DNA from 2 places in the Streptomyces azureus genome. Region 1 is predicted to be linked to the other one. Evidence: riboswitches for the same ligand, from Rfam matches in the RefSeq annotation. Region 1 holds a riboswitch; the other holds the start of a gene.
The links. Region 1 has a riboswitch for ZMP and ZTP ahead of AOQ53_RS04225 (glycine hydroxymethyltransferase). Riboswitches for the same ligand answer to the same signal wherever they lie in the genome.
Positions count from the first base shown of each region.

Region 1 (12,600 bases):
AGATTGAACAGGAGCACCGGCGGAAAAACCGCGCTCATATTCACGAACCACAGTTTCCATTTCGACGGCGGAGCCGGTGGCGCGGGTGTCAGCGTCTGCACCTCGAACCAGGCGCGGACACCCCGCACCCGCCTGCGCACCACCTCTTGGGCGAGCCCCTCCAGCCGGGCGTCCCACTGTGCCCGGGAGGGTGATTTCTCCCAGGCCAGGGCCGCACCCTCGCTGGCGAAGCGATAGACGACATGCCACTCCGCCCCTCCGTCGACAAGTACCCCACCCCTCCAGAAACCCCGGTTGCCGCGCGGTCGCGCCCAGCATGGCCCACCCCCAGGAGTGGAAGTCGGCCGTCCGGCCCGGCATCACGCGATAGGCCACGGTGACCGTGACGGGATTACTGGGCACGCCGTCCCATACGGAAAGCGGTTCACGCGCGTTCAGGATTCAACAAATAATTTTCCGCATCCGGAACGTGAAGCTTTTGAGCAGATGGGAATCGCCCCCTATCACCTGGCGTGCCCCCTCCGGCGAGCTGGCGTGACCCCTCCGACCAGCCGGGCGCAATCCCCGCGATCACCTGGGCGTAAGCGCGCTCTCCGCCCGCTCCACCGGCGCCTCCCCGAACCGCGACAGCGCCAGCGCCCCGGCCACCGCCACCGCGAACCCGAGCAGCGCCGGCCACTCCAGCCCCGGCCGCGTACGGTCCCCGAGCCACACCACGCCGATCAGCGCGGGCGCGACGGTCTCACCGAGCACCAGTCCCGCGGTCGCCGTGGTCACCGACCCGCGCTGGAGGGCGGAGGTCAGCAACAGGAACGCGGCCCCGCCGCCGAGCAGCAGCGCGTACGCCGCCGGGTTCGTGAAGAGCACGGCGGGCGTCAGACCGTCGATGAGCCGCACCGCCACCTCCACCACCCCGAACCCGAGCCCGGCACCCAGCCCGAGCGCGAGCGCCCGCCCCCGCTCCGGCAGTCGCCCTCCCACCCCGCCGAGCAGCAGCACCCCGACCGCCGCGGCGAGCATCGCCCACCTCAGCCAGACCGGCCCGACCTCCTCACCCTCCGCCCCGGACGCCAGCCCCAGCAGCGCGAGCCCGGCGCACACCACCCCCACCGCCGCCCACTCCATGCGGCTCAGCCGCACCCTGAGCAGCCGCGCCGCGACCACGGCCGTCACCGCGAGGCTCGCGGCCAGCGCCGCCCCCACGGTGTAGATCGGCACCGACCGCAGCGCGGCGATCTGGAGCAGGAAGCCGAACCCGTCCATCCCGAGCCCGACCAGATACCGCCACTGCCGCAGCGCCCGCCACAACAGCGCCACGTCCCCGCCCGGGCCGGTCGCCACCGCCCGCGCGGCCATCGCCTGCAACACCGTCGCCGTACCGAAGCAGACCGCCGCACCAAGGGCGCACACCATTCCAAAAATCACAAAATGACAGTAGAGGAGGGGGTGTGAGCCGGGGGGTCATGCGCGCTCGCTCACACCGGTCTCTAGGCTGACCGCTCGGCAGTACCTATCAGGGACACGCAGTGCACGACGGGGACACGGGGAGACACGGACATGGCTGAAACACGGCGGCGACTGCGCTCGAGCACGGTGGTGTTGGGCGGCATGGGTGTCCTCGCGGCGGCCCTGTCCGCGTGCGGCTCCGACCCGGACCGCCGCTGCGTGGACCGGGACAGCCACGACTACATCAACGGCTACAAGATCGTCGCCGACAAGAACTGCAAGTCCGGCTCCTCGTCCTCCTACGGCAAGGGCCGCAAGACGACCGGCAAGACCAAGAGCACGAACGCCGACTGGTACTACGACGCCGACGTCAGCGGCGGCTACGCCGACAACGGCACCTTCAGCCGCAGCGAGGCCGTCGACCGGGGCGGCTTCGGCTGCTCGGGCTCCGGCAGCAGCGGCGGCTGACGGACCGTACGCACATGGAACGCCGCACCCTCACCCCCCGCCCCGGCTGGCAGCAGACCGTCGAGGAACAGGGCCTGATCTACCCCCTGACCCGCTACCCCGACGGCTCCCTGCGCCCCTACTGGGACGAAAGCGCCTACTACGTCTTCACCCTTGCGGAGATCGAGGCCCTGGAAGAGGTCGTCGAGGAACTCCACCGCATGTGCCTCACGGCGGCCGGCCACATCGTCACCGAGGACCGTTTCGCGGACCTGGGCATCACCGACCCCCGCGTGGCCCAGGCGGTCGCCGAGTCCTGGCACCGCCGCGCCGAACTCCCCTCCCTCTACGGCCGTTTCGACCTCCGCTACGACGGCACCGGCCCGGCCAAACTCCTGGAGTACAACGCCGACACCCCCACCTCACTGGTGGAGGCCGCGTCCCCCCAGTGGTTCTGGATGGAGGACCGCTTCCCCGGCGCCGACCAGTGGAACTCCCTCCACGAGCGCCTGATCGACGCCTGGCGGAAACAGGCCGCCCTCCTCCTGCCGGGCAGCCCGCTGTACTTCGCGTACTCCTCCGCCGACGAACTCGGCGAGGACCTCATGACGGTCGCCTACCTGAAGGAGACAGCCGAGCAGGCGGGGATGGAAACCGACTGGATCTCCATGGAGGAGATCGGCTGGGACCGCCTCTCCGGCCGCTTCGTCGACAACCGCCTCCGCTTCATCCGCAGCATCTTCAAGCTCTACCCCTGGGAGTGGCTCACCACCGACCGCTTCGCCGACCACGTCCTGGAGACGCTGGACAACGGCGGCGGCACCGGCTCCACCCTCTGGATCGAGCCGGCCTGGAAAATGCTCCTCAGCAACAAGGCGCTCCTGGCCATCCTCTGGGAGCTGTACCCCGACCACCCCAACCTCCTCCCGGCCTACCTGGACGGCCCCCGGGACCTGCCGGGCTGGGTCGCCAAGCCCCTCCTCGGCCGAGAGGGCGCGGGCGTCACGATCCAGGAACCCGGATCCCCCCGGGCCCGCCGGGACGAACCCTGCTGCTACCAGGAACTGGCCCCCCTGCCCGACTTCGACGGCAACCACGTGGTCCTGGGCGCATGGGTGGTGGAGGACGATTCGGCGGGCCTGGGCATCCGAGAATCCTCGGGCCTGATCACGGACGAGTACGCCCGCTTCCTACCGCACGTGATTCTCTGAAAGGGGCCGGGGGAGGGACGCCCCTCCGAGGGGCGCGGAGAACTGCGCGACCAGCCACAGGCAACCCGCACCCGGCAGCGATGCCCAACCCGGCAGATGCTCCCCCGCCCCCTCACCCGGTAGGCTGATCACCGGGCCGTGACTGGCGTGCTGGGATGGGACCGACCATCGGGAAGCGGCCCCCGGACCTGGTTGAACCCCGGGGACCGGAACCGTGCCGTGCGCCTGGGCCGTACCGTGAACGCTGAACGCAACGTCCGGAGGTCCATTCATGCCAGCCGAGCCCCTCTCCACCGCTTCCACCGCCTACCGCGCCGCCCTCGACGTCATCCGCGCCGTAGAGCCGCGCGTAGCCGACGCCATCGGCCAGGAGGTCGCCGACCAGCGCGAGATGCTCAAGCTGATCGCCTCCGAGAACTACGCCTCCCCGGCCACGTTGCTGGCGATGGGCAACTGGTTCAGCGACAAGTACGCCGAGGGCACCATCGGCCGCCGCTTCTACGCGGGCTGCCGCAACGTGGACACCGTCGAGTCCCTCGCCGCCGAGCACGCCAAGGAACTCTTCGGCGCCCGCCACGCCTACGTCCAGCCGCACTCCGGCATCGACGCCAACCTGGTCGCCTTCTGGTCGGTCCTCGCCCAGCGCGTCGAGGTCCCGGCCCTGGAGAAGGCCGGCGCCCGCCAGGTCAACGACCTCTCCGAGGCCGACTGGGCGGAGCTGCGCCGCGCCTTCGGCAACCAGCGCATGCTCGGCATGTCCCTCGACGCCGGCGGCCACCTCACCCACGGCTTCCGCCCGAACATCTCCGGCAAGATGTTCGACCAGCGCTCCTACGGCACGGACCCGGCCACCGGCCTCATCGACTACGAGGCCCTGCGCACCTCCGCCCGCGAGTTCAAGCCGCTGATCATCGTCGCGGGCTACTCGGCCTACCCCCGCCTGGTGAACTTCCGGATCATGCGCGAGATCGCCGACGAGGTCGGCGCCACGCTCATGGTGGACATGGCGCACTTCGCCGGCCTGGTCGCGGGCAAGGTCCTGACCGGCGACTTCGACCCGGTCCCGCACGCCCAGATCGTGACGACGACCACCCACAAGTCGCTGCGCGGCCCCCGCGGCGGCATGGTCCTGTGCGACGACTCGCTCAAGGACCAGGTCGACCGCGGCTGCCCGATGGTCCTCGGCGGCCCGCTTCCGCACGTCATGGCCGCCAAGGCCGTCGCCCTCGCGGAGGCCCGCCAGGAGTCCTTCCGCGACTACGCCCAGCGCATCGTCGACAACTCCCGCGCCCTCGCCGAGGGCCTGATGCGCCGCGGCGCGACCCTCGTGACCGGCGGCACGGACAACCACCTGAACCTGATCGACGTCGCCTCCTCCTACGGCCTCACCGGCCGTCAGGCCGAGGCCGCGCTGCTCGAGTCGGGCATCGTCACCAACCGCAACGCGATCCCCGCCGACCCGAACGGCGCCTGGTACACCTCCGGCATCCGCATCGGCACCCCGGCCCTGACCACCCGCGGCCTGGGCACGGCGGAGATGGACGAGGTCGCGGCCCTGATCGACCGCGTCCTCACCACGACGGAGCCGGGCACCACCAAGTCGGGCGCCCCCTCCAAGGCGGCCCACGTCCTCGACGCGAAGGTCGCCGACGAGATCAGCCACCGCGCAACGGACCTGGTGGCGGGCTTCCCGCTCTACCCCGAGATCGACCTCGGCTGAGATCCGCAGGGCTCACCGCGAGCGAGACCTCGGCGCGCTCACCGGCGTCAGGGCTCCCAGGTCGATCAGCTCATGCAGTGGCTCCTCACGTGGCGGCGGTCCGGCTTCGCGCCGGGCCGCCGCGCGGCGTATCACATGACTGCCGCCGAGCCCCAGAAGCAGGCCCCCGGCAGCCCACCAGACACCGCCCTCCACCGGGCCGGACCCACCGCGGCGGACCGGTCACCGGTAGTCCCGTCGGGCAGGGGGAGGACGTCGGCGACCCGTTTCACCGGCTCACCGAGCAGCCCCGCTCTGCAGGGCCATCGCCGCCGTCAGCGCTCCCGCGCCTGCGATCAGTCCACGAACCCTGCACCACCATTGACGCATCCGAGCCCCCAGCCAGCCGATCTGCGCGGCCCCGAGAGCCGCCCGTCACTTCTGGTACACCGCCCGGCCCGTCGGGGTTCCCACCCCGCGGGCTATCTCGGGGACTCGCCGCGCGGAGCCGTGGCCGACCTCGCGATCTCCACCGCCCGCGCCTTCGACGCGACGCCCTCCAGTCGCAGCGTGACGACGCCGTCAACGCCCGGGGAGGTCCACAGCAGGGTCGGCCCGGCCGTCCGCTCCTCACGCGTGTAGCGGTCACCGTCCGCCTCGACCAGCCAGAAGTTCAGCAGATGCGGCCGCGGGAACCACAGGGCCCAGTCCGTCACATCGCCGTTCCCGGGCTCGCCCCGCAGCGCCACCCACCCCGGCTGCTCGCGCACGCGCTTGACGAAGCTGGTGTCCAGACGCGCCCGGTACTCGTCCAGCCGTATGGTGCGCCCCTGCTCACTCCAGCACAGGCTCATCAGGACCCGCCCATGCGGCTGGCTGCTCACAGTCACCGCGTCCGGCGTCCCGAGACCCTTTGGCACCACTGGCGCGAACCCTGCCCGCTGCTCGGCCTGCGCGAGGGAGACCGGCTGTCCGCAGCCGGGCACCTCGGCGCTGTGAGTGGGCACCGCCGACGGGTCGTACCTCACCTCGACCCCGCCGAAGTCGAACCAGTCGGCCACCGCGGCCCGCACGGGGGGCGTGAGCACGAGCACCGTCAGCAGCCCGCACAGCGCCGCGGTCAGCGACCGCCACCGCGCGTGCGCCCAGCGCCGGACCGACCGCAGCCGCTCCCGGACCCCGGGCGGTTCGGCCACCGGCACCGGCGTCTGCTCGGCCAGTATCTGCGCCAGCACCCGCTCCGCCATCGACTCCGGACCGGCGCCGCCCGGCGCGTCGAGCGACCTCCCCAGCGCCCGCAGCTCCTCCCGCAGCCGGGCGGCTTCCGCGCGTCGGCGCGGCGCCCTGTCAGCGTCGTAGCGCCCGGCGTCGCCGTCGGGCACACCCCGTCCGTCACTCATGCTCCTCACCCCCCTCCCGAGGCTGGAAGTCCGGCAGCAACCTGGCCAGCTTGCGCAGGGCACGGTTCAGGCGCGACTTCACCGTCCCGCGCGGCCAGCCAAGGGCCTGGGCCGTCTCCGGCTCGTCCATCTCCAGCAGGTACCGGTAGGTGACGACCAGTCGGTGCTCCTCGCTCAGTTTCTCCAGGGCGGCCAGTAACGCCGCGCGGCGCTCCGCCTCCAGTGTCGCGACCGCGGGGTCCGCCGACTCCGGTATGAGCGGCTCGGCCTTCACCAGCGCCGCCTCCCGGTCGGCGAGCGTGCGCTGGCGCGCGGCCCTGCGCACTGTGTTCCTCGTCTCATTGGCGACGATCGCCAGCAGCCACGGCTTGAACGCCATGCCGTCCCGGAACCTGCCCAGGGCGCAGTACGCCTTGACGAAGGCCTGCTGCACCACGTCCTCAGCGTCCGCTCCCGCCCCGAGCGCGGTGGCCGCCCTGAGCGCGATTGCCGTATGCGTCCGCACCAGCACCGCGTACGCCTCCGGCTCTCCGGCGCGTACGCGTGCGATCACCGCGGCCTCATCGGCGATGCGGCCCCCCTCCCGCGTTCTCACACTCTTGTTACACCGCCGGACAGGGATCGGTTCCCACCTGTTTCGGACCAGTTCCGGATCGCCCCACGGGACCTGAGAGAATGGTGAACATGGCCTCTGACCGACCTCGCGTGCTGTCCGGAATCCAGCCCACCGCCGGCTCGTTCCACCTCGGCAACTACCTCGGCGCCGTGCGCCAGTGGGTGGCCCTCCAGGAGACCCACGACGCGTTCTACATGGTCGTCGACCTGCACGCGATCACCATCCCGCAGGACCCGAAGGACCTGCGCGCCAACACCCGCCTGGCCGCCGCCCAGCTGCTGGCCGCGGGTCTGGACCCGGACCGCTGCACGCTCTTCGTCCAGAGCCACGTCCCCGAGCACGCGCAGCTCGCCTGGATCATGAACTGCCTCACCGGCTTCGGCGAGGCGAGCCGGATGACCCAGTTCAAGGACAAGGCCGCCAAGCAGGGCGCCGAGCGCGCCTCCGTCGGCCTGTTCACGTACCCGATCCTCCAGGTCGCGGACATCCTGCTCTACCAGGCGCACGAGGTCCCGGTCGGCGAGGACCAGCGCCAGCACGTCGAGCTCACCCGCGACCTCGCCGAGCGCTTCAACGGCCGCTTCGGCCAGACCTTCACCGTCCCGAAGCCGTACATCCTCAGGGAGACGGCGAAGATCTACGACCTTCAGGACCCGTCGATCAAGATGAGCAAGTCGGCGTCCACGCCGAAGGGCCTCATCAACCTCCTCGACGAGCCGAAGGCCACCGCGAAGAAGGTCAAGAGCGCGGTCACCGACACCGAGACGGTGATCCGCTACGACGTCGAGAACAAGCCGGGCATCAGCAACCTCCTCACGATCTACTCGACCCTCACCGGGGCGGGCATCGCGGAGCTGGAGGAGAAGTACGCCGGCAAGGGCTACGGCGCGCTCAAGACGGACCTCGCCGAGGTCATGGTCGAGTTCGTGACGCCGTTCCGGGAGCGCACGCAGCAGTACCTGGACGACCCGGAGACGCTCGACTCGGTCCTGGCCAAGGGCGCTGAGAAGGCACGCGCCGTCGCCGCGGAGACCCTCGCGCAGGCGTACGACAAGGTCGGCTTCCTGCCCGCCAAGCACTGAACCCGCTCCCGCGCACAGCCGTACCACCGAACAGCGCTGTACATCACTTCGGTTGCGCCTGCCTGTAACCGGGTCGTGGCCGTACAGTCGATAACCGGGTGGTCGTATCAGCGGCCACTCCGCTCGATCCGGCGGGACTCGCTCCGGCAGGACGGGTCTCACCAACTGAAACGACAGGAGACGACGTGGGGACCGTAACGATCGGTGTCTCGATCGCGGTCCCGGAGCCTCACGGCAGCCGGCTTCAGCAGCTGCGCGCGGGCTTCGGCGACGCCGCGGCTCACGGCATTCCCACGCACGTCACCCTGCTGCCGCCGACGGAGATCGACGAGTCAGCCCTGCCGGCCGTCGAGGCGCATCTCGCCGAGGTCGCCGCGACCGGCCGACCGTTCCCGATGCGGCTGTCCGGCACCGGCACGTTCCGGCCCCTGTCGCCGGTGGTGTTCGTGCGGATCGTCGCGGGTGCGGAGGACTGCACCCGGCTCCAGGAGCAGGTCCGCGACCCCGCCGGGCCGGTGGTACGCGAACTGCAGTTCCCGTACCACCCGCACGTCACGGTGGCGCACGGCATCGACGAGGCGGCGATGGACCGCGCCTTCGAGGAACTCGCCGACTACGAGGCCGAGTGGCCGTGCACCGGCTTCGCCCTCTACGAGCAGGGCGCCGACGGTGTCTGGCGCAAGCTCCGCGAGTTCCCCTTCGGCGGCTCGGTGGTCCCGCCCCAGGCCGGACATGTGGAGCGCGGCTCCGTCCCCACCTGGTGATCCGCTCGTAGGTCAGATCGGCAGTCGCCGGAACATCCCGCGCGGCATGTGCCGCAGCGCCGACATCACCACGCGCAGCGCGCCCGGCACCCACACCGTCTCCGAGCGGCGCCGCAGCCCCAGCTCGACGGCCGTCGCCACCGCCTCGGGCGTGGTCGCGAGGGGCGCCTCGGGCAGGCCGGCGGTCATCCGCGTCCGGACGAAGCCGGGGCGTACGATCATGACGTGCACGCCCGTGCCGTGCAGCGCGTCGCCCAGGCCCTGCGCGAAGGCGTCGAGGCCCGCCTTGCTGGAGCCGTAGATGAAGTTCGCGCGGCGGGCCCGCTCGCCCGCGACGGAGGACATGACGACCAGCGAGCCGTGCCCCTGGGACTGGAGCGCGCGGGCGCACACCAGGCCCGCCGAGACCGCGCCGGTGTAGTTGGTCTGCGCGACCCGCACCGCCGCCTGCGGCTCCCGCTCGTCGCGGGCCTGGTCGCCGAGGAGGCCGAAGGCGAGCAGCACCATGTCGATGTCTCCCTCGGCGAAGACCTTGCCGAGCACGGCCTCGTGGGAGGTGGGGTCGAGCGCGTCGAAGGCGACGGTGTGCACATCGGCCCCGAGCCCGCGCAACTGCCCGGCGGCTTCCTCCAGGGCGGGCGACGGGCGGCCGGCCAGCCAGACCGTGCGGGTGCGGCGGGCGATCAGCCGGCGGGCGGTGGCCAGCGCGATCTCCGACGTCCCGCCGAGGACGAGCAGGGACTGAGGGAGACCGAAGGCGTCCTTCATGACAGCTCCTAGAGGTTGCCTGGTGTGCCTGTGCCTAGAGGCCGAGGCGGCGGGACAGATCGGACGTGAAGACCCCGTGCGGATCCAGTTCCGCGCGCAGGGTCCGGAACTCGTCCAGCCGCGGGTACATGGCCGCGAGCAGCTCCGGGCGCAGCCGGGCGTCCTTGGCGAGGTAGACGCGTCCGCCGGCGGTGGCGACCTCCTCGTCGAGTTCGTCGAGGAACGCGCCGAGGCCGGGCAGGCCCGCCGGGATGTCCAGCGCCAGCGTCCAGCCGGGCACCGGGAAGGACAGCCAGCCCGGGTCGGACTCCCCGAAACGCTTGAGGACGGCCAGGAACGACGGGCAGCGGCGTTCGGAGATGCGGCGCACGATGCGGCGCAGGGCGTCCTCCTGGCCGTAGCCGACGACGAACTGGTATTGCACGAAGCCGCCCCGGCCGTAGACGCGGTTCCAGTGGGGCACGCCGTCCAGGGGGTGGAAGAAGGCGGAGATGCGCTGGAGTTGGCAGGACCGCGCACGGGGGGCCTTGCGGTACCAGAGCTCGTTGAAGAGGCCCACGGTCGTACGGGTGAGCAGGCCCTCGGGCAGGCCCGCGGGGGCGGACGGGAAGCGGGAGGTGCGGAAGGACAGCGGGTTCCGGCGCAGGCGGGCGGGGAGGGTGTCCAAGGGCGCGTGGTCGCCGCGGGTGAGGACCGCGCGGCCGGTGGCGGCGCCCCGGGCCAGCAGGTCGATCCAGGCGACCGAGTAGCGGTAGCGGTGGTCGGTCGCCGCCAGCCGGGCCATCAGGTCGTCGAGGTCCGCCGCCCGTTCGGTGTCGACCGACATCAGTGAGGTCTCGACCGGCTGGAGCCGGATCGTCGCGGTGAGGATCACCCCGGTCAGTCCCATGCCGCCCGCGGTGGCGTCGAACAGGGGCGTTCCGGGGATCACCGTGCGGATCTCGCCGTCTGCGGTGAGCAGTTCGAAGGCCAGCACGTGCCGCGAGAAGGAGCCCGAGACATGGTGGTTCTTGCCGTGGATGTCGGCGCCGATCGCCCCGCCGACGGTGACGTAGCGGGTGCCGGGGGTGACCGGCACGAACCAGCCGAGCGGCAGCAGCACCTCCATCAGCCGGTGCAGGGAGACGCCCGCGTCGCACAGCACGGTGCCGCCGTCGGCGTCGATCGCGTGCACGCGGTCCAGGCCCGTCATGTCGAGCACGGACCCGCCCGCGTTCTGCGCCGCGTCCCCGTACGCCCGTCCCAGGCCCCGGGGGATCCCGCCGCGGGCCCCGCAGTCGCGGACGGCCGCCGCGGCCTCCTCGTAGGTCTGCGGGCGGATGAGCCGGGCGGCAGTGGGCGCGGTGCGGCCCCAGCCGGTGACGGTGGTGTGGTCCAGGCCCATGACGTCCGGGACGGAATCGGTGTCGGCAGACATGTCCGTGACCGTATCGCCCCAATGTGAGCTTTTAGTTCGAGAACATGGCGCTCCTCCCCGAAACGGGTGATTAATGGGATGTCGCTCAATATTGCCGGAGTTCAGGCCAGGTGGGCGTGAACAGTGAGTCCACATGGACGACCTCGACGACCTGCACGACATGGATCACCGGATCGTTTCGGCGCTCAGAGCGTGCGGCACCGACCCGCGCGTGGCCGGCGCCGCGCGTGCCCTGTCCTGGGCGGGGGAACACGCGGCGCTGTGGCTGGCGGCGGGGCTCGCCGGAGCCGCCGTCGACGGCAGGAGACGCGGCGCCTGGCTGCGCGGCACGGCGCTCACCGCGGGGGCGCACCTCGTCAGCATGGGGGTGAAGCGGATCGTGCGCCGCCCGCGCCCCGCGCACGTCGAGCCCCTGGTGCGCACCGCCGGCCGGCACTCCTTCCCCAGCTCGCACGCCACGTCCGCCGCTGCCGCCGCCGTCGCCTTCGGCGCCCTGGGAGCGCGCGCCGTCCCGCCGCTCGCCGCCGCCGTGTGCGTCTCGCGGCTGGTGGCCGGCGTCCACTACCCCTCGGACGTCGCGGCGGGCGCGGCCCTCGGCGCGCTCACGGCCCGGCTCGGCGCCCGCTGGATGAGGGGAGCCCACCATGGCTGAGACGGCCGTCCTGCGGCAGCGCACCCCCCAGGAGCGGTCCGCGCCACCCCGCAAGGGCAGTCTCCTGGCCGGTCTCCTGCGGACCGCGCGGCCCAGGCAGTGGGTGAAGAACGTCCTGGTGGTCGCCGCCCCGGCGGCCGCCGGCGAGCTCTTCTCCCGGCACGTCCTGACCCAACTCGCCCTCGTCTTCGTCCTCTTCACCGCCTGCGCCGCCGCCGTCTACCTCGTCAACGACGCCCGCGACGCCGAGGCCGACCGCGCCCACCCCACCAAGCGGCACCGCCCGGTCGCCGCCGGACAGGTCCCCGTGCCCGTCGCCTACGCCGTCGGCGGCTGCCTCGGCCTGCTCGCGCCCGCGGCCGCGGCCTGGCTCTGTTCCCCGACCGTCTCCGCCCTGCTGACCGCCTACCTCGGCATGCAACTGGCCTACTGCGTCAGCCTCAAGCACGTTCTCGTCGTCGACCTCGCCGTCGTCACGACCGGTTTCCTGATGCGGGCGATGGCCGGCGGGCTCGCCCTCGGCATCCCGCTGTCGCGCTGGTTCCTGATCACCACCGGCTTCGGCGCGCTGTTCATGGTGTCGGCCAAGCGCTACTCCGAAGCCGTGCAGATGGCCGGACAAGCGGGCGCCACACGGGCGTTGCTCACCGAGTACACCACCGGCTACCTCCGCTTCGTCTGGCAGCTCGCGGCCGGTGTCGCCGTCCTCGGCTACTGCCTGTGGGCCATGGAGGAGGGCGGCGTCCCGCACACCAGCGTGCTGCCCTGGCGGCAACTGTCCATGGTCGCCTTCATCCTCGCCGTCCTGCGGTACGCCGTCTTCGCCGACCGCGGCACGGCCGGGGAACCCGAGGACGTCGTCCTGCGCGACCGGGCGCTCGCCCTCATCGGCCTGGTGTGGGTGGCGATGTACGGCCTGGCGGTGGCCAATTGGTGACCCCGCGCGCGTGGTCGAGCCCCACGGCCCCCTGCCGCCGGGAGCTCCTGGGTTTCGCCGCCGTCGGTCTTCTCGCCTACGCCGTCGACCTGGCCCTGTTCACCTGCCTGCGCGGCCCCGCCGGGCTCGGCCCGCTCAGCGCCAAGACCCTGTCCTTCGTG
Region 1 covers NZ_DF968204.1:1,646-14,245, forward strand. The annotation lists partial or broken gene AOQ53_RS04205 (antibiotic biosynthesis monooxygenase) at 1-402, opposite strand, end outside; gene AOQ53_RS04210 (DMT family transporter) at 571-1,413, opposite strand; gene AOQ53_RS04215 (hypothetical protein) at 1,558-1,914, shown strand; gene AOQ53_RS04220 (glutathionylspermidine synthase family protein) at 1,929-3,104, shown strand; ZMP/ZTP riboswitch at 3,233-3,342, shown strand; gene AOQ53_RS04225 (glycine hydroxymethyltransferase) at 3,376-4,824, shown strand; gene AOQ53_RS04230 (hypothetical protein) at 5,286-6,203, opposite strand; gene AOQ53_RS04235 (RNA polymerase sigma factor) at 6,196-6,798, opposite strand; gene trpS (tryptophan--tRNA ligase) at 6,888-7,901, shown strand; gene AOQ53_RS04245 (2'-5' RNA ligase family protein) at 8,087-8,665, shown strand; gene AOQ53_RS04250 (decaprenylphospho-beta-D-erythro-pentofuranosid-2-ulose 2-reductase) at 8,678-9,433, opposite strand; gene AOQ53_RS04255 (FAD-binding oxidoreductase) at 9,468-10,850, opposite strand; gene AOQ53_RS04260 (phosphatase PAP2 family protein) at 10,984-11,502, shown strand; gene AOQ53_RS04265 (decaprenyl-phosphate phosphoribosyltransferase) at 11,495-12,439, shown strand; gene AOQ53_RS04270 (GtrA family protein) at 12,436-12,600, shown strand, end outside.

Region 2 (16,237 bases), on a different contig from region 1:
GAGCAACGACGAGATCTTCGCCGCTGCCTATCGCGAGCACTACTGGGCGGTCAGCCGTTATGTCGCGCGGCGGCTGGACGGGCGGGCCGGCGAGGTGGAGGAAGTGGTGGCGGAGGTGTTCACGGTCGCCTGGCGGCGCCGGGCCGACCTGCCCTCCTCCCCGCTGCCCTGGCTGTACGGCGTGGCACGCAACTGCCTGGCCAACGCGGTGCGCGGCCACGGACGCCGCCGCCGGCTCGTCGACCGGCTCGGCAACGACGACACCGCGCACGGACGGCACATCGCGGAAGGCCCCGAGACCGAGAACCCCGGCGCCTGGGTGCACGAGGCACTCGCCCGGCTCTCCGCGTCCGACCAGGAGGTGCTGCGCCTGACGGCCTGGGAGGAACTCGGCATCGACGAGGTCGCGGTCGCCCTCGGCTGCGGCAGGCGTGCCGCCACGATGCGGCTGCACCGGGCCCGCCGCCGCCTCAGAGCCGAGATCGATCGCATGCGTCCCGCGGTGGCGGTGGTCACCGGACACTCACTGCGCGAGGGGGACCGGCGGTGACCGACATGCTCTCCGGGCCCGTCACCAGCACCGCGATCGGTCGCGACGCACACGCGGTCACCAGGTCCGCGAGTGATCGCGACGCACACGCGGTCACCAGGACGGCGAGTGATCGCGACGCAGACGCCTGGCCCTGGACCGCGCCCAGCCGCGACGCACGCCCCCTGCCCACGCCCCCGACCGGTGGCCACACCCATGCCCCGCGTCCCCTTACCGCCACCCACGTGACCGCCTCTAAGGAATACGGCCATGGCTGACGAACTCGAACTGGTGCGCGGCGCCAACCCGGTGCCGTCCGACGGCCCTCACTTCGGCGACGGCCCCCTGGACCACGGCGCCGAGCGCCGCCTGGAGCGGCTGCTGCGGGAGCGGCCCTCCGGCCGTCTGCGGGACCGGCTGCTGCCGGGCGCCGGCCGGCCCCGGCTGGCCTGGGGGCTCGTCGCGGCCGTCGTGGTCGCCGCCTTGGCACTGACCCTCGTGCTGAGCGGCCCGAACACCACACCGGCGGTCGCCGCGCCGCGTCCGCTGGTGGTGCAGACCGGCTCCACACCGCTGCCCCTGGACCGGCTGGCCGAGCGTGCCGAACAGGCCGCAGCCAACGGCTCGCCCCGCCTGCGCAAGGGCACGCACGTGCAGTCCTGGAGCATGGGCATGTCGGACGACAAGCCCCCGATCACGCTCCCCGAGGAGCGCATCGTGCGCTGGCGGGCCGACGGCAGCCACACGCAACTGGTCGTGGCGACCGACCCGAGGCATCCGGGCCGCCCGGTCCTCTCCACCGAGGGCGGCGAGCCGCACCTCGTCGACGACGGGCACGTCCTCAGCGACCAGACGTATCCGCCGAGCTGGAGCGACGCCCCGCCCCAGTCCCCGCCGCCGCACGACCCCGACCGCCTGCGCGCCTACCTGACGGAGGCTCAGCACTCCGCCACTCCGCTGAGCACGCCCCAACTGTTGGACGCCGTCGAGGTGCTGCTCGACCACTGGACCCTCGGCGCCCGGGAGACCGCGACGCTCGCCCGCCTCCTGGCCGGCACCGAGGGGCTGCGGCCCGTCGGCCAGGTGACCGACCGCCTCGGGCGACGCGGTCAGGCGTACGTGTACGACGGCCCCGGCGCCCGCCGCATGCTGATCATGGACCCGGTCACCGGAGCCGTCCTCGGTCTGGAGAGCACCTTCAGCACCGCCGAGCCCGAGTACGGCGTCAAGAAGGGCGACGTGATGTCGTACAGCGCGTGGATGCGCTGATCAGACCCCGGCCGCACCGAGCTGCCGGGCGGCGGCGTCCACGGTCTGCTCCAGCAGCGTGGCGATGGTCATCGGGCCGACGCCGCCCGGCACCGGCGTGATCAGCGAGGCCCGCTCCGCGGCGGAGTCGAAGTCGACGTCGCCGATGTTGCCGGGGTTGTACCCGGCGTCGATCACGACGGCGCCGGGCTTGACGTCCTGGCCGCGGATCAACCGGGGCCGTCCCACCGCGGCCACCACGATGTCCGCCTCCCGCACGGCCGCCGACAGGTCCCGGGTGCGCGAGTGGCAGTAGGTGACCGTCGCGTCCCGGGCGAGCAGCAGCATGCCGGCCGGCTTGCCGAGGATGGCGCTGCGTCCCACGACCACGGCCCGCTTGCCGGCCGGGTCGACGCCGTACTCGTCGAGCAGCCGCATGACCCCGCCGGGCGTGCAGGACACGAAGCCCGGCAGGCCGAAGCTCATCGTCGCGAAGGAGGCGAAGGTGACGCCGTCGACGTCCTTGCCGGGCGCGATCGCCTCGAACGCGGCCCGCTCGTCGATGTGCTCGCCCATCGGGTGCTGGAGGAGGATCCCGTGCACGCCGGGGTCGGCGGAGAGCGCCTCGAGCGTGCCGACGAGCTCCTCGGTGGTCGTGGCGGCGGGCAGCGCCACGTGCCGGGAAGTGATGCCGGCCTTGCGGCAGCGGTTCTGCTTCATCCGGACGTACGTGACGGACGCCGGGTCCTCGCCGACCAGAACCGTCGCGAGGCACGGTGCCGTGCCTGTCCTTTCGGTGAGGCCGGCCGCGCGCTTGCCGGTCTCCTCCAGTATCCGCCGGGCGAGCGAGGTTCCGTCCATGAGCCGTGCCTGCGACATGTTCCACTCCTGGGCTGGTGTGCTGCTTCGCCCAGGCGCACGGCATCGACTCCTGCGGAGCCGCTCCCCGGTGGTGCTCCACCTCAGCGCCAGTCACGGCCCGGTCCCACCCTAACCGAGCCCCCTGCGGGGCTCGTCGGCGTGGTCCCTACTCGTCCCAGGCCTGGACGAGGGTCTGCTCGGCGATCTTGCCGTCCTTCAGCGAGATCATGGACTCGGACAGGACGCGCACACCGTCCGCGTACTCGCAGCTCTCGCTGTACGCGGCTTCGTCGCCCTGGATGACGCACCGCTCCAGTTTGTGCGACATGTCGCGGCTGTAGACGTCCTCCAGCATCCGGCTGATCTCGTCCCGGCCGTGCAGGACCTTGGGGTGGCTGGGCTGGGTCGTGCGGTCGACGATGCGGAACTCCGCGTCGTCCGCGTAGAGCGAGAGCAGCAGGTCCGGGCTCTGTCCTTCCACGCCCTGGCGCAGTGTCTCTCTGTCGAAGGCGGGGTCTGCCGCGGTTCCCATGATGACCTCCTTCGAAGGGCCGCGACCCGGTCGGAAGCGGGCCGCGAGGAGCCTCTCCTCCTGTCGAGCCTCCTCCCGTCCGGCGAGCTCGGCAAACGCAGGCAACGCAGCCGGACCCGCTCGCGCTGCGATAGGCATGATCTCAACACGACGTTTCGTCGCCGCCGTTGGTCTCGCCGCGGGTGTCACCGGCCTCGCCGCGCCGATGACGAACGCGGCCGACGCGGAATCCCGGAACCCGCTCAGCCCGATCGCCACGCCGGACTCGCTGACCGTGAGCGACATCCCCGCCGAGCACAAGGACAAGATCCGGCGGCCCTCCTCCCGGCCGGCCGGGCTCAACCGCCTCAACGACCTCAACCAGCTGAACCAGGCCGTCGGCCTGGTCTCCCCGGTCTTCGGTTCCGTTCCGAACGTCCGGCCCTGACGGCAGCGCGTCGCGACGAGGGCCGCCCGGCTCGGGCGGCCCTCACGCATGCCCGGTGGTTCAGTCCGACGCGGCCAGGAACTGGGTCGCCGCCAGCTCCGCGTAGAGCGGGTCGGCGGTCACGAGCTCGCGGTGCGTGCCGACCGCCCGGACCCGCCCGGCATCCATCACCACGATCCGGTCGGCCATCGTCACCGTCGACAGCCGGTGCGCCACCACCAGGACCGTCGTCGTACGGGCCACGTCCGCGACGGTGTCGCGCAGCGCCGCCTCGTTCACCGCGTCCAGCTGCGAGGTCGCCTCGTCGAGCAGCAGCAGCCGGGGCCGGCGCAGCAGAGCCCGGGCGATGGCGACCCGCTGCCGCTCACCGCCCGACAGCTTGGTGCCACGATGCCCGACGAGCGTGTCGAGACCGGCGGGCAGCCGGGCGACCAGACCGTCGAGACGGGTCGTCTTCAGCACCCGCGCGAGGGCGTCGTCGTCCGCCTCCGGATTGCCCAGCAGCAGGTTGTCCCGCAGGGAGCCCGACAGGACCGGCGCGTCCTGCTCCACGTAGCCGATCGCGGCGCGCAGTTGCGTCAGGTCCCAGTCGGCGAGGTCGCGCCCGTCGAACGTGATCACCCCGGAGTCCGGCTCGTAGAACCGCTCGATCAGCGAGAAGACGGTGGTCTTGCCGGCGCCGGACGGGCCCACGAACGCCGTCATGCCCTGCGCGGGCACGGCGAACGTCACGCCGTGGTGGACGTACGGCAGATCGTCTGCGTAGCGGAAGCGGACGTCGTCGAAGGCGAGGGCGGCGGGCCGCGTGCCGGGGGAGGGGAGCGGGGCGGCCGCGGTGGCCGGCTCGGCGGGCAGCCGCAGCGCCTCCTGGATGCGGGTGAGGGCCGCGGCGCCCGTCTGGTACTGCGTGACGGCGCCGACGACCTGCTGTATCGGCGACATCAGGTAGAAGACGAACAGCAGGAACGCGACCAGCGTGCCCACGTCGATCGCGCCGGTCGCCACGCGCGCGCCGCCCACCGCGAGCACCGTGATGAAGGCGATCTGCATGGCGAGCCCCGCCGTGTTGCCCGCGGCCGCCGACCACTTGGCGGCCCGCACGCTCTGCCGCCACGACTCCTGCGCCGCCTCGTGCAGCGTGCGTTCCTCCCGGTGCTCGGCACCGGACGCCTTCACGGTGCGCAGGGCGCCGAGGATCCGCTCCAGCGAGGCACCCATGACACCCACCGCGTCCTGCGCCTGCCGGCTCGCCTTGTTGATACGCGGCACGATCACGCCGAGGATCACGCCCGCGCCCAGGATCACGGCCAGGGTGACTCCCAGCAGGACGGGCTCCACGAGGCCCATCATGACCACCGTCGCGACGAGCGTGAGACCGCCCGTGCCCAGCCCGACCAGCGAGTCCGTGGTGACCGCGCGGAGCAGGGTGGTGTCCGAGGTGATGCGCGCCATCAGGTCGCCGGGTTCGCTGCGGTCCACGGCCGTGATCCGCAGCCGCAGCAGATACGACGACAGGGCGCGCCGCGCGCCGAGCACCACCGACTCGGCGGTGCGCTGCAACACGTACGAACCCAGCGCTCCGACCGCCGCGTTGGTCACGACCAGGGCCGACATCGCCAGCAGCGCGCCGGTGATGGCCCGGTCGTGCGCCAGATCGTCGATCAGGCCCCGCGCCACCAGCGGCAGCATCAGCCCGGTCGCCCCGGTGACCAGCGAGAGCACGGCACCGGCGAACAGGGACCGGCGGTGCGGCCGTACGTATCCGAGGAGCAGCCGCCAGGCGGGTGTACCGGTCTCGGTCTCTGCGATGCTCACGTCGCTCCTTCGGCGTCGGGCGGAGCGTTCAGGTTACGGGGGCCGCCGGTGCGGTGCCCGGCGTTTTGGGACAGCGCGTGAGCTGGTGATACGGCGCCGCGGGTGGCCGATCCGCACCCCTTGCCGATCAGTCGCGCGTAGGGTCGGAAGGGAAGGCATCCCGGCCGACGAAGCCGACGAAGGAGTCAGCATGGCGCAGGAAGTACGCGGTGTGATCGCACCGGGCAAGGACGAGCCGGTACGGATCGAGACCATCGTCGTGCCCGATCCCGGCCCGGGGGAGGCGGTCGTGCGCGTCCAGGCCTGCGGGGTGTGCCACACCGATCTGCACTACAAGCAGGGCGGCATCAGCGACGACTTCCCCTTCCTGCTGGGCCACGAGGCCGCGGGCGTGGTCGAGGCGGTCGGCGACGGCGTCACCGACGTCGAGCCCGGTGACTTCGTGATCCTCAACTGGCGTGCGGTGTGCGGGAAATGCCGCGCCTGTCTGCGCGGGCGGCCCTGGTACTGCTTCGACACCCACAACGCCGGGCAGAAGATGACCCTCACCGACGGCACGGTGCTGTCCCCGGCCCTCGGCATCGGTGCCTTCGCCGAGAAGACGCTGGTCGCGGCCGGGCAGTGCACCAAGGTCAACCCGGCGGTCGCCCCGCAGGTGGCCGGGCTGCTCGGCTGCGGCGTCATGGCCGGCATCGGCGCCGCGATCAACACCGGAAACGTCGGCCGGGGTGACACGGTCGCCGTCATCGGCTGCGGCGGTGTCGGCGACGCCGCCATCGCCGGCTCGCACCTCGCCGGAGCGGCGAAGATCATCGCCGTCGACATCGACGACCGCAAGCTCGCCACCGCACGGACCATGGGCGCCACCCACACCGTCAACTCGCGCGAGTGCGACCCGGTCGAGGCGATCCGCGAACTCACCGGCGGCTTCGGCGCCGACGTCGTCATCGAAGCCGTCGGCCGCCCGGAGACGTACAAGCAGGCCTTCTACGCCCGCGACCTCGCCGGCACGGTCGTCCTGGTCGGCGTGCCCACCCGCGAGATGAAACTCGAACTGCCGCTGCTGGACGTGTTCGGGCGTGGCGGGGCGCTGAAGTCGTCGTGGTACGGCGACTGCCTGCCGTCCCGCGACTTCCCCATGCTGATCGACCTGCACCTGCAAGGGCGCCTGGACCTCGGGGCGTTCGTCACCGAGACCATCCAGCTCGACGAGGTGGAGAAGGCGTTCGAGCGGATGCACCACGGCGACGTGCTGCGCTCGGTGGTGGTGCTGTGATGGCCCCGCGCGTCGAACACCTCGTCACCTCCGGCCGGTTCAGCCTCGACGGCGGCACCTGGGACGTCGACAACAACGTCTGGATCGTCGGTGACGACCACGAGGCGATCGTCATCGACGCCGCCCACGACGCCGACGCCATCGCGGAGGCCGTCGGAGACCGCCGGCTCACGGCCATCGTGTGCACCCACGCCCACAACGACCACATCGACGCCGCTCCCGCCCTCGCCGAGCGCACCGGAGCCACCATCTGGCTGCACCGCGACGACCTGCCGCTGTGGAAGCAGACCCACCCGGACCGCGAGCCCGACGCCTGGCTGGTCGACGGCCAGGTGATCGAGGCCGGCGGCGCCGACCTGCGGGTCCTGCACACCCCGGGGCACGCGCCCGGCGCGGTGTGCCTGTACGACCCCGGGCTCGCCACCGTCTTCACCGGCGACACCCTCTTCCAGGGCGGCCCCGGCGCCACCGGCCGGTCCTTCTCGCACTTCCCGACGATCATCGACTCGATCCGCGACCGCCTCCTCACGCTGCCACCCGAGACGAAGGTCCTCACCGGCCACGGAGACGCCACGACCATCGGCGCGGAGGCCCCGCACCTTCAGGAGTGGATCGCCCGGGGACACTGATCACGTGTCTCCCGTAAAAGGCGACAGAAGATGTCCGGCTTACCCGTCACCCTGGAGGCGACAAGCAGCCACGGTCACGGGAGGTCGGACATGTCAGCTCCACTGAAAGGCAAGGTCGCACTGGTAGCCGGAGCCACCCGGGGCGCCGGACGCGGCATCGCGGTGGAGCTCGGCGCGGCCGGCGCCACCGTCTACGTCACCGGCCGCAGCACGCGCACCCGCCGCTCGGAGTACGACCGGCCCGAGACCATCGAGGACACCGCCGACCTGGTCACCGAGGCCGGCGGGCAGGGCATCGCCGTACCCGCCGACCACCTCGACCCGGCACAGGTCCGCGCTCTGGTGGACAGGATCGCCGACGAGCAGGGCCGCCTCGATGTTCTCGTCAACGACATCTGGGGCGGTGAGAACCTCTTCGAGTGGGAGAGCCCGCTCTGGGAGCACGATCTCGACAAGGGCCTGCACCTGCTCAGGCTCGCGGTCGAGACGCACGCGATCACCAGCCACCACGCCCTGCCGCTGCTGCTGCGCCACCCCGGCGGCCTCGTCGTCGAGGTCACCGACGGAACCGCCGACTACAACGCCGACAACTACCGCGTGAACTTCTTCTACGACCTCGCCAAGGCCTCCGTCCTGCGCATGGCCTTCGCCCTCGGCCACGAACTCGGCCCGCGCGGCGCCACCGCCGTCGCCCTCACCCCCGGCTGGCTGCGCTCGGAGATCATGCTCGACACCTTCGGGGTACGGGAGGACAACTGGCGCGACGCCCTGGAGCGCGAGCCCCACTTCGCCATCTCGGAGACCCCCCGCTACGTGGGCCGGGCCGTGGCCGCGCTCGCCGCCGACCCGGACGTGGCGCGCTGGAACGGCCGGTCCCTCTCCAGCGGCGGCCTCGCCCAGGAGTACGGCTTCACCGACCTCGACGGCAGCCGCCCGGATGCCTGGCGCTACCTCGTCGAGGTGCAGGACACGGGCAAGCCGGCCGACACGACCGGCTACCGCTGAGACGGACCGTGCTCCCTGACCCGCACCCCGGCCGGGGACGTCTCGCGGCCGTCGCTCTCCTCGTCTCGCCCGACGCCGCATGGATCACCGGCACCACGCTGGTCGTCCTCGGCCGGCTGCGTGGCGAGGTATGTCACCGTTTCGTCGCAGGCCGAAAGACCGCACAACCGAATCCCCCGTGCGCCCGTCTAGCTGGCAGGGATCGCAGACCATGTGACCACTTCCGCGAAAGGGCAGGACCAACCATGGGGGACGTACGCAGACGGGGTGCCGTCGTACTCGGGATCACCGGACTGGTGGCACCGCTCACACTCGCGCTCGGCGCCACGCCGGCCGCGGCCGCGAGCTGCACCACCAAGACCGGCCCGTACCAGAAGCAGGTGGAGAAGTTTCTCGGCCGCCCGGTCGACGGCAAGCAGTCCGCTGCCGACTGCAAGGCGATCAAGGCCTTCCAGACCAAGCACGGCATCTCCCCGAACGCCGGCTACGCCGGGCCCGTCACCTGGGGCGTGATGGACCTGATGCAGAAGCAGAAGGCGGTCGGGAAGAACCCCAACAAGGACGGCAAGTGCCCGGTGAACAAGGGCCGGATCGCCTGTGTGAACCTGAGCCTCCAGCTGAGCTGGATCCAGGACGGCAAGAAGCTCGTCTACGGCCCCGTCCCGGTCCGCACGGGCCGCGACGGCTACGAGACCCGCACCGGTCTGAAGAAGATCTACTGGCGCAACATCGACCACGTCTCGTCCATCTACGACGTGCCGATGCCCTACGCCCAGTTCTTCGACGGCGGCCAGGCCTTCCACTCGGTCGGCGTCAGCATGTGGAACCCGCCGGGCTCGCACGGTTGCGTCAACATGACGAAGACCGACGCGAAGAAGTACTGGTCGCTGCTGAAGAAGGGCGACGACGTCTTCGTGTACGGCCGCAAGCCGGGCACCTGATCCCAGGCACCCGGCCCGCACGGAGTCCCTACAGGGGCGCGTCCCCGAAGTCCGGGATCTCCAGCCGCACCCCGCCCTGCCGCGCGGACTCGTGCGCGATGATGCCCGGCAGGGTGTAGCGGGCGGCCACCCACGCGTTCACCGACGGCAGGGTGCGCGTGTTGACGGCGGTCACGAAGTCGTCCACCAGGAAGTGGTGGCTGCCCTCGTGGCCGTTGTGGAGGTTGTCGAACTCCCTCGGCAGCCGCGCACGGTCGTGCACGGGAGCCGACCCGGAGGTGAACGCGGCCCGCAGCTCGGGCGCGATGTGCTGGAGCGACGGGTCGTCGGGCGCCATGGTGGGCTTGGGCTCCAGCAGTTCGCTGATGTCCTTCACCCCCTGCTTGTCCTGCCACAGGGCGACCGTCGCGAGCTGTTCCATGCTCGCCTCGGTGCCGAAGAAGCGGAAACGCGACTCCCGTATGTGCGAGGGGTAGCCGACCCGCCGGAACTCGTTCGTACGGAACGAGCCGCCGCCCGCCACCTCGAACAGCGCGGTGGCGTTGGAGAAGTCGTTGCCGAACTGGCTGACCTCCTTGTCGAAGACGCCGTCACCCCGGTCGTCGACGACACCGACCGCCGACACGCTGACCGCGTGCGTCTTCCAGGCGCCCAGCACCCCGCCGACCGCATGCGTCGGGTACAGCAGCGGGGGATAGCTGGCGGTGGCCTTCCAGTTCTCGCCGCCGCTGTACTGGTAGGCCTCGTAGAACCCCAGGTCCATGTCGTGGACGTAGTCGCCCTCGGCGTAGAACAGCCGCCCGAAGGCGCCCTCGGCGATCTGGTTGCGGGCGTGGACCGTGGCCGGGTTGTACTCGCTGGTCTCGCCCATCATGTACGTCAGCCCGGTGGCCTTGACCGCGTCGATGATCGCGGCGATCTCCTCCGTGCTGATGGCCATGGGGACGGCGGAGTACACGTGCTTGCCCGCGTTGAGGCCCTGGAGCACCAGCGGCCCGTGCGTCCAGCGCTGCGTGAAGATCGCGACGGCGTCGACGTCCTCCGATTCCAGCATGGCCTGGTACGACGGGAAGGTGCCCGTCAGCCCCTGGGCGGAGGCGAGTTGCCCGGCCCTCTCGGGCAGCAGGTCGGTGACGTAGACGGCGCTGACGCCGGGGTGGGCCTGGAACAGCGTGGCGAACTGGCCCGAGAACTGTCCGGCGCCGACGATGCCGATGGAGAACGTCATGTGAGGCGTGCCCTTCACTGGTCGGGGGATCACTGCGAGAGGATCAGGTTGATCTGTTCGTTGGTCTCGTCGAGGCTGCTGACCGGCTTGCCGTTGCCGTAGATGTCCTCCATCGCCGGCGCCATGAGCGCCGTCATGTCCGCCGAGTAACTGGCGATCGGGTACGAGAAGGTCCGGAAGTTCTTCGTGTCGGCCACGGGTTCGGTGAAGGACGAGACGTCGATGCCCTTCTTCCGGTACGCGGCGACGGCGGCCTCGGTCCCGGCCTTCGTCGCGGGGAAGACGACGCCGTAACCGCCGACGACCTTCTGGCACTTGTCCGAGGCCAGATACGCCACCCACTTCTTGGCGCCCTCCTTGTTCTTGGAGGCCTTGGTGACGGAGTCGGCGAGGCCGTTCATCATGGTGGCGCGCTTGCCGGTCGGGCCGACCGGTGTCAGGGCCGTCTCGATGTCCCGGCCCTTGAAGCCCGCGTACGTGGAGATCATCCAGGCCCCGTCGAACGCGGTGGCGGCCTTGCCCGCCGCGACCTGGGTGTTCGCCTGGTTGGACTGGACGTTGTAGTCGGACAGCGGCGGCATGTAGCCCTTCTTGGCCAGACCGAAGTACCACTTGATGACCGACTGGAAGGTCTTGCTGTCGTACTGGTACTTCGTGCCCCAGCGGGGCTTGTCCAGGTAGCTCCACCCGGCGGAGGCGGCGAAGGTACTCCACTGGGTCTGGCCGTCGCCGAAGCCGCCGCCGTTCGAGGCCAGGCCGTACACCTTGACGTTGTTCTTGTCGAAGCCCGGCTCGTCGCCCCGCTTGCCGTTCCTGTCGATCGTGAGGTGGGCGATGGCCTTCTCGAAGGTGCCGCCGTCCTCCGGGTTCCAGGCGAGGTTGTTCAGTTGCCCGGCGGTGAGGCCGGCGTCCTTCGTCATCTTCGAGTTGTAGAACAGCGCGACGGTGTCCCAGTCCTTGGGAGCGCCGTACCGATGGCCGTCCTTCCCGATCCAGTTGGCGGCGAGGCCCGGCTGGTAGTCGGCGTTCTCGATGCCGAGGTCGTCGAGCGGTTCCAGGACCTTCAGGTCGGCGTACTGGCCGAAGTTCTGGATGTGGTCGGTGAACACGTCCGGCTGGGTGCCCGCGATGAACCCGGCGGTGAGCTTGGTCCAGTAGTCGCTCCAGCCCAACTGGGTGATCTTGACATTCAGTCCGGGGTTCTCCTTCTCGAACCCCTTGGCGCAGGCCTGGTAGGCGGGCAGCTGGTTGGCGTCCCACAGCCAGTACGTGACCGTGTTCGCGGAGGATCCGGCGGCGCCCTGCTGCGCGCATCCGCTGACCAGGGACAGCGCCAGCGCTCCGGTCGCCGCGACGAGCGTACGCAGACGAATTCGCATCACAGTCCCCTTACTTGATCCCGGTGAAGCCGATGGAGCTGACGATGCGGCGCGCGAAGCAGGCGAACAGCACCAGCATCGGCAGCGCGGCGATCAGCGTCGCCGCCATGAGCCCGGACCAGTCGACGCCGGTCGCCGGGGTCTGCGCCCGGAAGATCGCCAGCGCCACGGTCAGCACGCGCGAGCTGTCGCTGTAGGAGACCATCAGCGGCCAGAAGTAGTCGTTCCAGGAGGTGATGTACGTCAGCACGCCCAGCGTGAGGATCGGCGTGGACGCCATCGGCAGCACCACCCGGAAGAAGATCTTGATCTTCCCGGCGCCGTCCAGCAGAGCCGCTTCCTCCACCTCCTGGGGGATGTTCATGAAGAACTGGCGCAGGAAGAACACCGCGAACGGCGCCATGAACATGGTGGGCAGGGCGATGCCGAGGAGCGTGTCCACCAGGTGCAACTGCTTGATGAGCACGAAGTTCGGCAGCAGCGTGAAGATGGTCGGCACCATCATCCCGGCCAGGAACAGCCCGAACACCGCGTCCCGGCCGCGCCAGCGCAACCGTGAGAAGGCGTACGCGGCCATCGCGGAGAAGAAGAGCTGACAGCCGGTGATCAGAGTCGAGACCAGCACCGAGTTGAGCAGATAGCGCCAGAAGTCGAGCCCGCCGCCCGCACCGCCCTGCGCGACGGCCTCCTCGGCCGACTGCATCCCCAGGGCGCGTTCGAAGCCGCTGGTGGTGAGGTCCACGGGCAGGGGGTTGGTCGGATCCGCGTTGAGACCCGCGTTGGTGGAGAGCGCGGTGCGCAGGATCCAGTAGAACGGCAGCAGGATGATGAGGACGATCAGCCCCATCACGGTCCAGGCGGCGGCCCGCCCGAAGGGGAACCTGCGCCGGACCGGTCGCACAGTCGTCGACGTCGTTGTCGTCACGGCAGCCATGCCGGTGTCTCCCTTCCGTCAGCCGAGGTCGGTCCGGCCGGCCCGCGTGAGCCGGTACTGGAGGATGGTGATCGCGCTGAGCACGATGAGCAGGGCGACGGACATGGCCGAGGCGTAGCCGAACTGGAAGCGGCCGAAGGCGGAGCCGTAGATGTAGTACTGGAGCACGTTGGTCGCGTTCGCCGGACCGCCCGCGGTGGTCACGGCCACGGTGTCGAACACCTGGAACGACCCGATCACCGTCATGATGAGCACGACCGCGAGCACCGGCCGCAGCAGCGGCATGGTGATCCGCCAGAACATCCGCCACTCGCTCGCGCCGTCCACCCTGGCCGCCTCGTACATGTCGTTCGGGATCGCCTGGAGACCGGCGAACAGCAGCAGCGCGGTGTAGCCGACGTGCCGCCACACGTTGATGAGCGCGATCGTCGGGATCGCCCAGGTCTCGTCGGCGAGGAACGGGATGCGGTCGGCGCCGAGGGCGCTGATGATCTCGTTGCCGATGCCGAGCTGGGCGTCGAGGATCCAGAGCCAGACCAGACCCGCGACGACGTTCGACATCAGGTACGGCGTGAGCACGATGCCGCGCAGCATCGCCGACTGGGTCAGCCGCTGGAGCAGGACGGCGATGGCGAGCGCGGCGACCGTCTGGACGCCGATGTTGATGACCACGTACTCGACGGTGACCGTCAAGGAGTCCCAGAAAATGGGGTCGTTGACCATGCGGACGTAGTTGTCCAGGCCCACCCACTCCGCCGGAGTCAGCAGGTTGAAGCGGGTGAAGCTCAGGTAGATGCCCCGGAGCGTCGGCCAGAGCAGGAAGACGAGGAAGCCGAGCAGTGCCGGTGCGATGAAGGCCGCGGCCAGCCGTCCGTCACCCCTGTTCTCGCTCACGTCGTCGCGTCGTGTCCTGGGCTTGTTGTGGGCCTCCGTCGCGCCGCCCGCGGGCAGGCGCGACGGAGGGCTGCTGGAGGCGATGGTCATCGGGAGACTCCCTCGCTGCGGCGGCTCGTCCTCTGGCAGGACTTACTTTTGGCGCGAAACAATTACTGCGTCAAGAGGGGTGCGTACATCTTTTCGCAGTAGCCATCATCGCCTTAGAGTGGTCGTGTTGGTTTCAGTGCGAAAAAAAGGCGAGGGGAGTCGGGCCGACATGACCGCAGACATCGCCAGCTGGCCGCCGCTGAGCCCGGGGGAGCGCGCGGTGGCGATCGAGGTGCTCGTGCACGGCCCGCTGTCGCGCACCGAGCTCGCCCGCAGGCTGGGGCTGTCGGCCGGCAGCCTCACCCGGCTGACCAAGCCGCTGATCGAGTCGGGCCTGCTGGTCGAGGTGGCCGAGGCGGGAGTGCCGGCTGAGGCGCGCCAGGGCCGCCCCTCGACACCGCTGGACGTCGTCGCCGACTCCTGGTCCTTCCTCGGCTTCAAGATCACCGAGGACATGGTCTACGGCGTCGTCACCACACTCAGAAGCGACATCGTCGCCCGCCTCGACCGTCCGCTCACCACCCACGACCCCGCCGAAGTCGCCGATGTGCTCGGAGAGATGACCGCCGAGCTGACCCGCGACCATCCCCGGCTCGCCGGGATCGGCATCGGTGTCGGCGGTTTCGTCCAGGACCGTGCCGTCGTCGGCGAGTCCCCCTTCCTGCTGTGGCGGGACGTCCCCCTGGCCGAACTCGTCGAGGAGCGCACCGGGCTGCCGGTGGTCGTCGAGAACGACGTCGCCGCCCTGGTCGAGGCCGAGACCTGGTTCGGTGCCGGGCGCGGCCTGGACCGCTTCGTCGTCCTCACCATCGGCGCCGGCATCGGCTACGGACTCGTCCTGGGCGGCAAACGAGTGTCCTGCGCCGAGGAGGACCGCGGCTTCGGCCGTCACTGGATCGTCGACCCGGGCGGCCCGCTCACCCCGGACGGCCGGCGCGGCAGTGCCGTCTCGCTGCTGACCATCCCCAACATCCGCTACCAGGTCCAGGCCGCCACCGGCCGCGACCGGACGTACGAGGAGATCCTCGCGGCGGCCGCCGCCGGGGACCCGATGCCCGCCCGGGTGGTCCACGAGGCCGCACGCGCCCTGGGCACGCTCGTCGCGCAGATCTCCAACTTCGTGATGCCGCAGAAGATCCTGCTCGCGGGGGAGGGGGTCGGGCTGATGGACGTGGCCGGCAAGACGGTCGAGGAGACCGTCCGCGACAACCGGCATCCCCTGGCCGCCCCGGTCGAGCTGGAGACGAAGGTGTCCGACTTTCACGACTGGGCGCGCGGCGCGGCCGTGCTGGCCATCAAGGTGCTGGTGCTGGGGTCGGCCGAAGCGTGAACAGGCTCACGTTTACTGGGAGATGGACGTGATCAGCAACACTGTCCGGAATGACCGTTTAACTCACGATTACTCACATCGTCTTCACCTGCGGCGACGTATGCTTCACAGCATGTCCACCACTGTTGAATCCTCTTCCCAGCGAACGGCTGACGAGGTCAACGAGGAGATCCGGGCCCTGTGGCGCCGGTCGGGCGGGACACTGAGCGTCGAGCAGCGCGAGGAGTACCAGCGGCTCGTCCTGGAGTGGGCCGCCGCGGCCCCGCAGTCCGCGCCCGCGGCCTGAGCGTCAGCCAGGTCCGCTGACGCATCGGACCCTCGTCCCGGGGCACCCCTGATCCAATGGGTGCCCTTCTCGCACTTTCCTCGGCCGTCGTCTACGGCATCGTCGACTTCGCCGGCGGCCTGCTGTCACGGCACATCCACCACGCCGCCGTCACCTTCCTCGGCCAGCTCGGCGGGCTGCTGCTCGCCTGCGCAGCCGCGCTCCTCATGCCCGCCGACGCCGTCCACACCGCCGACCTGCTGTGGGGCGCGCTGTCCGGCGTCGGCAGCGGCATGGCCATGCGGTTCCTCAACCGCGGGCTGAGCCGGGGCGCGATGAGCGTCGTGGTGCCCGTGAGCGCCGTCACGGGCGTCGCGCTGTCGGTGCTGTGCGGGGTGCTCGTCCTCGGCGACCGCCCTGGGGCCCTGGCCTGGCTCGGCATCGCCGTGACCGTCCCCGCGCTGTGGTTCGTCTCCGGAGGCGGGGGCGGCGCGGGCAAGGGGACGGCGGACGGACTGCTCGCCAGCGCGGGCGTGGCCGTGCAGTACCTCGCCCTGGGCCAGGCCGGCGCGGGAAGCGGTCTGTGGCCCGTCGCCGCGGGCCGTGTCGCCGCGGTCCTCGTCCTCCTGCCGGACGCCGTCCGCCACGCCCGCCGACTGAAGCTGCCGCCGGGCCACTGCGTCCAGGCCCTTCTCATCGGGGCCGGTGCGGCCCTCGGCCTCGTGCTGTATCTGCTCGGCGCACAGCGCCAGTTGCTGGCCGTCGCCGTCGTCCTCGCCTCCCTCTACCCGGCCCTGCCCGTCATCCTCGGCCTCGCCCTCCTGCACGAGCGGATCAGCCAGCGCCAGGCGCTG
Region 2 covers NZ_DF968453.1:3,356-19,592, reverse strand. The annotation lists gene AOQ53_RS35660 (RNA polymerase sigma factor) at 1-550, shown strand, start outside; gene AOQ53_RS35655 (CU044_5270 family protein) at 800-1,798, shown strand; gene AOQ53_RS35650 (bifunctional 5,10-methylenetetrahydrofolate dehydrogenase/5,10-methenyltetrahydrofolate cyclohydrolase) at 1,799-2,656, opposite strand; ZMP/ZTP riboswitch at 2,679-2,763, opposite strand; gene AOQ53_RS35645 (nuclear transport factor 2 family protein) at 2,805-3,170, opposite strand; gene AOQ53_RS35640 (hypothetical protein) at 3,307-3,597, shown strand; gene AOQ53_RS35635 (ABC transporter ATP-binding protein) at 3,658-5,412, opposite strand; gene AOQ53_RS35630 (S-(hydroxymethyl)mycothiol dehydrogenase) at 5,603-6,688, shown strand; gene AOQ53_RS35625 (MBL fold metallo-hydrolase) at 6,688-7,317, shown strand; gene AOQ53_RS35620 (SDR family oxidoreductase) at 7,408-8,322, shown strand; gene AOQ53_RS35615 (L,D-transpeptidase family protein) at 8,568-9,263, shown strand; gene AOQ53_RS35610 (Gfo/Idh/MocA family protein) at 9,292-10,491, opposite strand; gene AOQ53_RS35605 (ABC transporter substrate-binding protein) at 10,521-11,870, opposite strand; gene AOQ53_RS35600 (carbohydrate ABC transporter permease) at 11,881-12,804, opposite strand; gene AOQ53_RS35595 (carbohydrate ABC transporter permease) at 12,823-13,788, opposite strand; gene AOQ53_RS35590 (ROK family transcriptional regulator) at 13,958-15,118, shown strand; gene AOQ53_RS35585 (hypothetical protein) at 15,219-15,404, shown strand; gene AOQ53_RS35580 (EamA family transporter) at 15,461-16,237, shown strand, end outside.
Region 2: another riboswitch for ZMP and ZTP. It lies ahead of AOQ53_RS35650 (bifunctional 5,10-methylenetetrahydrofolate dehydrogenase/5,10-methenyltetrahydrofolate cyclohydrolase); the one in region 1 lies ahead of AOQ53_RS04225 (glycine hydroxymethyltransferase).